DNA from 2 places in the Paenibacillus xylanexedens genome. Region 2 is predicted to be linked to the other one. Evidence: predicted binding sites of a transcription regulator. Region 2 holds the regulator's gene; the other holds the start of a gene.
The links. Region 2 encodes Rex, which represses fermentation and respiration genes when NADH is low (regulators of the CRP and FNR family bind a similar motif). Its sites were predicted from a motif close to TTGTGAAATATTTCACAA; they were not measured.
Positions count from the first base shown of each region.

Region 1: the regulator Rex is predicted to act here: its motif matches at 2,282-2,299, upstream of nadA (quinolinate synthase NadA).

Region 1 covers NZ_CP018620.1:786,176-790,186, reverse strand. The annotation lists gene nadB (L-aspartate oxidase) at 1-1,236, opposite strand, end outside; gene nadA (quinolinate synthase NadA) at 1,272-2,210, opposite strand; gene ftsH (ATP-dependent zinc metalloprotease FtsH) at 2,510-4,011, opposite strand, start outside.
Region 2 covers NZ_CP018620.1:5,137,058-5,141,068, forward strand. The annotation lists gene BS614_RS22340 (DUF5590 domain-containing protein) at 1-102, opposite strand, end outside; gene BS614_RS22345 (amidohydrolase) at 140-1,447, opposite strand; gene BS614_RS22350 (redox-sensing transcriptional repressor Rex) at 1,434-2,087, opposite strand; gene dinG (ATP-dependent DNA helicase DinG) at 2,306-4,011, opposite strand, start outside.

The DNA.
Region 1 (4,011 bases), 2.7 Mb from region 2:
GAGCGGGGAAAGTGATTGAATGCGATCAACAATTCTCCGGCCAAATACAATCGCTTCTGACAAGGAGTTGCTTGCCAGACGGTTGGCTCCATGCACTCCTGTAGAAGACACCTCGCCACAAGCAAATAATCGGGAGATGCTGCTCTCTCCACTTAAATCCGTTTTCACTCCACCCATCATGTAATGGGCAGCAGGTGCAACGGGAATCCAGTCCGTTGTCATGTCCAATCCATAACGCATACAAGTCTCATATATGGTAGGGAACCGATGCTTGATCATCTCTGGCTGTTCATGTGTAATGTCCAAGTACACAAAGGTACTGTTGGTGGACTCCATCTCACTAACAATCGCTCGTGCCACGATATCTCGTGGGGCCAGTTCAAGCTGGGCATGATAACGATCCATGAAGCGCTCACCCTTCACATTGCGCAAATATGCTCCTTCGCCGCGTACGGCTTCTGACACAAGGAAACGCGGGGCCCCAGGGTAACATAGAGAGGTGGGGTGGAATTGGATAAATTCCATGTCACGAACAATAGCCCCAGCCCGATAAGCCATGGCTACACCATCGGCAGTAGCTACATCCGGATTCGTCGTGTATCGGTACAGTTGTCCTGCCCCACCAGAACAAAGAACGGTTGCCTGTGCCTTCACGAACACTTGCGATCCGTCATCCTTCTGAACCAGAGCGCCAATGCATTCCCCTCGATCTCGATCCGTAATCAGGTCAACAACAAAATGCTCATCCCAAACTTCAATCCCGAGATGCTCATTCACTTCAACAGCAAGCGCACGTACAATCTCATATCCTGTTGCATCTCCGTTGGCATGCAAAATACGGCGGTGGCTATGCGCACCTTCCTGCGTCAACGCCAACTCGCCGTTCTCCAGATCAAATAAAGTACCCAAACGAATCAGTTCCTTCACTCCGTCCGGCCCCTCATTCACCAATACCTCTACCGCTTCGGAGCGGCATAAGCCCGCTCCTGCTACAAGTGTATCCTGCAAGTGGTAAGCAGGTGAATCATCCTCAGCAATAACCGCAGCGATGCCTCCCTGCGCATATCTGGTGTTACTTTCAAGTAATGACTTCTTCGTGATCATTAATACACGTTGTTGTTCACTTGCCTTAATGGCAGTAAACAAACCAGCAATCCCTGAGCCTATAACCAGTACATCCGTCTCTACCATGGGTAGGGCAGACAGATCAAAATCAACTAAATATTGCGGTATCATGTTATTCACCTGTCTTGGAGCAAGAGTAGCGCATCCTACTTTACCAACAACATGCGCTCTAGCGATTCTCTGGCTTTGTCGGCAACGGCCGGTGGCACGTAGATTTGCGGCTTCATCGTTTCCAGGCATTTCACCAGTTTCTTCAAGTTGTTCACCTTCATGTTGGGACATACGAGGAACTTGGTAGCAAAGTGGAACTGTTTATCCGGACTATCCAGACGAAGCTGATATCCTGTACCATCTTCGGTACCTACGATAAATTCCTTCGCTGATGAATTTTTGCAATACTCCAGAATAGCTGTTGTGCTGCCTACAAAATCACCCATTTCTACAACCTCAGGGCGACACTCTGGATGGACAACAAACTCTGCATTTGGATGCTTGGCTCTCATCTCCACCACATCTTTGACTGTAAGCATATCGTGAGTGTTGCAGTAACCTTCCCAGATAATCATTTTCTTGTCTGTATGCTGCTGCACATAATGTCCCAGGTTTTTATCCGGTACCCAGATAATTTCGTCGGAATCCACCGATTGAATAACCCGGACTGCGTTCGCTGATGTACAACAGATGTCAGTCTCTGCTTTGATCTCAGCCGAGGAATTGATATACGTAACCACCTTGGCATTAGGATGTTGTGCTTTCAATTTGCGTAGTCCATCCACATTCACCATATCTGCCATTGGGCAGCCCGCACGTTCGTCCGGGATAATAACTGTTTTATTTGGCGCAAGAATTTTAGCGCTTTCACCCATAAAATGAACACCACAGAAAACGATCACATCCGCATCTGTCTGTGCTGCCTTCTGGGCTAACAGAAACGAATCTCCACGGAAGTCGGCAACCTCCTGTACTTCGTCACGTTGATAATAATGGGCAAGAATAATAGCATTACGTTCCTTCTTCAACACCATAAGCCGCTCACGCAGCTCGCGGTTCATCTCAGCCTTGCGCTCTAAAGCCAGAGCTTCCACCTGTGATCCTCTCCTTTATCGGGACAGCGTCATGCGCTGTTTCGTGGGCTAACCTAAGTCGTTATCTTCGCTTGAGAAACGAATCACAAGCGGTTTAACAACTAATTTACACAACGTTCACGACTCTGTCAATAAATGAAAAAGGCCCGGAACAGCGCTGTAACCACCTGTTTGCTAACTGGTTCGCCATCTAACTCCCGTTTATCTTTATCTATCCTCTTTTAAAATAATGGATAAAAAAAGAGAGCCTCTAGGGCTCTCTTGATTTCACCTGCTATCATAGCCAGATGTATTGTGCATTAAGACGTTGGCTTAGTTCCGCCATCATCCGGGTTATTGTTATTACCCTTTTCCAGATTCGGAGCTTCGTTTGGAATATCTCCGGCTGGTGGCTCAGGCGTTTCATCTTTACCTTGAATACGAACACGCACATCACCGATGGTGTCGATGATTGGCTCTCCGCCTTCAGTTGGTGTGCCTTCACCATCATTGTCATTCTCTGCTTTTGGAGTCAAAGAACCTGTTTCGATCAATTGCTTGATCTGATCCATTTCCAAAGTCTCAACCTCAAGCAAAGTTTGAGCGATCAGGTGCATCTCTTTTGAATGTTTAACAAGCAAGTCCTTACACTTCTCATAACAGTCATTGATAAAGCGTTGCATTTCCTGATCAATCTCGTAAGCAATGGAATCCGAGTAATTCTGTTCATGACCGATATCCCGACCAAGGAATACCTGTCCTTGTGAACTTCCAAATTGCATAGGTCCCAATTTCTCACTCATACCGTATTCCATAACCATGCTGCGAACAATACCTGTCGCTTGCTGGAAGTCACTGTATGCACCAGTACCAATTTCTCCGATGAACAATTCTTCAGCTACACGACCCCCGAGAAGTCCGGTTACTTTATCCAGCAATTCCTGCTTGGTAACCAGCATACGGTCTTCTTTTGGCAACATGATTACATATCCACCCGCACGTCCGCGCGGAATAATGGTCACTTTATGTACCATATCAGCATGTTCGAGGAAGTATCCGACAATGGTATGACCTGCTTCGTGATAAGCAACGATTCGTTTCTCGCGATCACTGATGACACGGCTTTTCTTCTCCGTACCAACGATGACACGGTCAATCGCTTCGTCAACTTCCTTCATGGAAATATCTTTACGGTTACGACGCGCTGCAAGCAATGCCGCTTCGTTCAAGAGATTCTCCAAATCCGCACCAGAGAAACCTGTTGTACGCTTCGCGATAATATCCATCTTCACATCTTTGGTCAGTGGTTTATTACGGGAATGTACTTTCAGGACAGCTTCACGACCTCTTACATCAGGGCGGTCAACCGTAATTTGACGGTCAAAACGTCCTGGACGCAGCAAGGCAGGGTCCAAAATATCTGCACGGTTCGTTGCGGCAATGATGATAATACCTTCGTTAACTCCGAATCCGTCCATCTCAACGAGCAACTGGTTGAGTGTCTGTTCACGTTCATCGTGACCACCACCGAGACCAGCACCACGCTGACGTCCTACAGCATCAATCTCATCGATAAAGATGATACATGGGGCATTTTTCTTCGCATTTTCAAACAAATCACGAACACGTGATGCACCGACACCGACAAACATTTCCACGAAGTCGGAACCTGAAATAGTGAAGAATGGTACACCCGCTTCACCGGCTACGGCACGAGCGAGCAATGTTTTACCGGTACCTGGAGGCCCTACGAGCAATACGCCCTTAGGAATCCGCGCACCTACTGCTGCGAATTTACGAGGGTCCTTGAGGAAGTCTACAA
Region 2 (4,011 bases):
GCGTTGGTCCTGCGTGACATGGACGTAATAACGCTGAAGTCCAAACAGAATCAGAACCAGTGCAAGCAGCGAAATCCATATCCACTTCTTTTTTTTCTTCAAAAGCCGAACTTCCTTTCCCTATGATGCTGTCCTGCAATTAACGAGCAAGCAGACCATCAAATGCCAATTGAGACTCACGCAAAATGCGTTCTTCATCCAGCGTCAGACATTCGCCATGTTTCACCACTTGTTTTCCATCCACCCATACGTGCTCAACATCTTTGGCAGAAGCCGAGTAGATCGTATGTGAGATCAGGTCTGTATGTGGATAGAAATGTGCCTGTTCAATGTCCAAGGCGATAAAGTCAGCCTTCATGCCGACCTTGAGTGCTCCGGTATTGTTCAAGAAGATAGATTTGGCACCGTATGACGTTCCGAGTAATAACGCTTCGCCTGCTGGCACTGCCGTCGGGTCACCGGATACACCTTTGTGGATCAATGCAGCCAGTCTCATTTCCTCGAACATATCCAGGTTGTTGTTGCTTGCCGGTCCGTCTGTTCCGAGTGACACGGTAACTCCTGCTTTCAGCAACGCAGGTACCCGCGCAACACCGGAAGCGAGTTTCAGGTTACTTCCCGGGTTATGGGATACAGCCACATCATGTCGGGCCAAAATTTCAATCTCTTCGTCATTCAGATGCACCGCATGTGCAACCAGGGATGGACGGGAGAAAAAGCCCAGTTTCTCCAGATGTGCCACAGGACGCAGTCCATAATCAGCCACGTTCTGCTCCACTTCACGAAGCGTTTCCGACATATGTGTATGAAGGGGAAGGTTTAGGTCGTTCGCGACCTGTACAAGCTTCTCTATGTAGTCAGGAGGGCATGTATATGGTGCATGTGGCGAGATTACGGTTGTAATGCGACCATCTGCCTGTCCATTCCACTCACGTGCAAACGCAGCCGACTCCTCCAGCTTCCGCAATTGTTCTTCTTCCGAGCACAGCCCGATTACACCACGTGCCAGTGCTGCTCTAACGCCGGATTGCTCCACAACTTTGGCAACTTGATCCATGTGATCGTACATGTCCAGGAAAGCTGTAGTTCCGCCTTTCAACATTTCAAGCACTGATAGCGAAGTTCCCCAATATACGTCTTCTGAAGTCATTTTCGCTTCCATTGGCCACATTTTTTCCTGCAACCATACTTGCAACGCAAGATCATCTCCGTGCCCTCTGAGCAACGACATTGCTGCATGACCATGCGTATTGATCAGACCCGGCAGGAAGAACAGTCCTTTTCCATCTACTTTGGTACTATTTTTGTCTCCATCCGGCAATGTCTCACCAATATGCACAATCTTGTCATCCTCAACAACCATGTATCCTTGAACCACGTTCCATGTTGTGCCGCCTTCATTAACGGCAAATTTGCCGTTGTGAATTACCCATCTATTTGTTGTCATCTTCCTCGTCGTCCTTTCCAGTCTCCAAGTAATAGGCCAAACTAAGCAGATCCGTTGTAAAGTCAGCATGGTGAATGCGGATATGCGGCGGTGTTTTTAGAATTGTTGGTGCAAAATTAAGGATCGCTTCGATTCCGGATTCAATAAGCTGATCGGCTACATTTTGGGCTTCCGTATCCGGAACCGTGATAATTCCGATGCGAATGTTTTCCGTTTTAACCGCTTCCGTCAATTCATCCATTGGTTTTACCGTCAAACTGTTGATTTGACTACCAATCTTCGGTCCGTATGCATCGAATACAGCAACAATCTTCATGTTGTCTTTCAGATACGCGTTATAGTTGGACAAGGCCTGTCCGAGGTTACCCGCGCCTACCAGAGCCACATTAATTTGCTGATCGATTTTGAGAATGTGACGAATTTTCTCGATCAAATAGGATACATCATACCCGATCCCTTTACGACCAAAATCACCGAAGTAAGCCAGGTCTTTACGAATTTGGGCCGGATTCAGATCCAGCCTCTGTCCAAGCTCTTGAGAAGAAACAGTAGCCACCTCACGCTGATGCAACTCGTTTAAATAGCGCAAGTATACAGGCAGACGTCGTACCACCGCTTCCGAAATTTTATCCGATTTCATTCTTGCTCCCCCTTACCAAGGCCACGATAAAATAATAGATGAAAAGATGAGTATTCTGTATAAACTCAAAGATAAACGTGACATTTTATACAGAATGCTCCTTGTAATTTAGGTTATAAGTTCTTACGTGCAACTGCTTTAATCGGATACGGAAATATCTAATAAAGTTTAACGCCAAACGATAGTGTCATGCAATGATATAACGACCAAAACAACTATTATTCTTGTTCATTAGCTGGTTTTTCCAACCATTCGGTAATTCGTGGAACCATCTGCTCCGTAAGCATATGCTCCATTTTGGGACCAGGTAATGAATATAAAAAGAATTTACCATAATACGCTTCAATCACCCGTGTATCATAAACAATGACAATTCCTCTGTCCTTTGCTGTACGCACCAATCGGCCAAATCCCTGCTTGAAACGAATGACCGCTTGTGGCACGGACAGTTTCATGAACGGATTTTTCTTCTGTTCCTGAAGCAACTCACTCTTGGCTTCCACCAACGGATGATTCGGTGGCTGGAAAGGCAGTCTCACAATAGCGAGACAAGTTAGCGCCTCTCCCGGGATATCTACACCCTCCCAGAAGCTGCTTGTGCCAAGAAGTACCGTAGCTTTGGCATCTTGGAACCTGCGAGTCAATTTGGAACGACTTCCACTATCAACGCCTTGACCAAGCAACGAGATGTCGTTACCAGACAGAGCTTCTTTCAGCGGATCATAGACCTGTCTCAACATCTTGTATGAAGTAAACAGAACCATCATGCGTCCACGCGTGGCAATTGCGGTCTCTGCCAGTGATTGCACCAGCATATTGACAAAGTGCGCATCACCCACACTGCCCTTCACACTTGGGAAATCACGCGGAATCACCAGAAGTGCCTGATCACGATAGTTGAAAGGTGATGGCAACATCGACGTTAATAGCCGATTGTTTTCGGCGGCTTCCTGCAAGCCAAGCTGTTCAATCATGAACTGGAATGACTTATCCACGGAGAGCGTAGCGGATGTAAGAACAACACTTTTCTTTTTGTCAAAAAACAAATCCTTAAGTTGTGCACTCACATCTACAGGTACGGCATACAGCTGGAGAGATTTGCTGCGGAACTGTCCGCTGGCTTCCATCCAGTACACCGTTTTGGCGTCATCCATACGCATGAAGAAACGTAAATTTTCCTTCAATGTGGTCAGATCTTTCAGTAATCCTGTAATATCCGTGATCAGACTATCCGATTGATAATCATCCTGATCTTCTTTCACCTCAAGCAGCAATTTGTCCCCTTTGCGAACCAAATCGCCCAGAGTCACATAGATCTGGTTCTCCAGATCCTGCAACTCCTGCCATTTTGCAGGTTTCTGAGATGCTTTCAGACGCAGTGAAAATTGCCCCGTCTCTCCCGGTGAAGCATCACTTCGTTCAGGCAACAGACCAAACAAAGCATCGCTCATACGATCCCACAGCTCCTTAACTTCAAGAGCGAGCGGGAACATCTGATCCACCATGGAGCCCCATTGCACCGAATTTTCATGCCCGGATAACTGCGAACGAAGCATAGGCAGCTGTCCATTACGACTGTCTTTAAACAGGCGGGTCAGTGTATGAACCAACGTGAAATATTTCATATGCATTCCAAGATGTTTACCAGCGACATCCTCCAGATGATGGGCCTCATCGATCACAAGACTCTCATAGGCTGGCAGCAGCTGATGCGCAGCTTTCACATCCGTAAACAATTTGGAGTGATTGGTGATTACGATATCAGACAACCCAGCCTCATGTTTGGCACGATGGTAGAAACATTTGCGGAACCATGGACATGATCTTCCCAGACAAGACTCAGATTCGCTCTGTACCGTCTCCCAGAAGTCCCCTCCGCGTCCGCTAAGGTTAAGTTCCTCATCATCTCCGGTTTCGGTCTGCG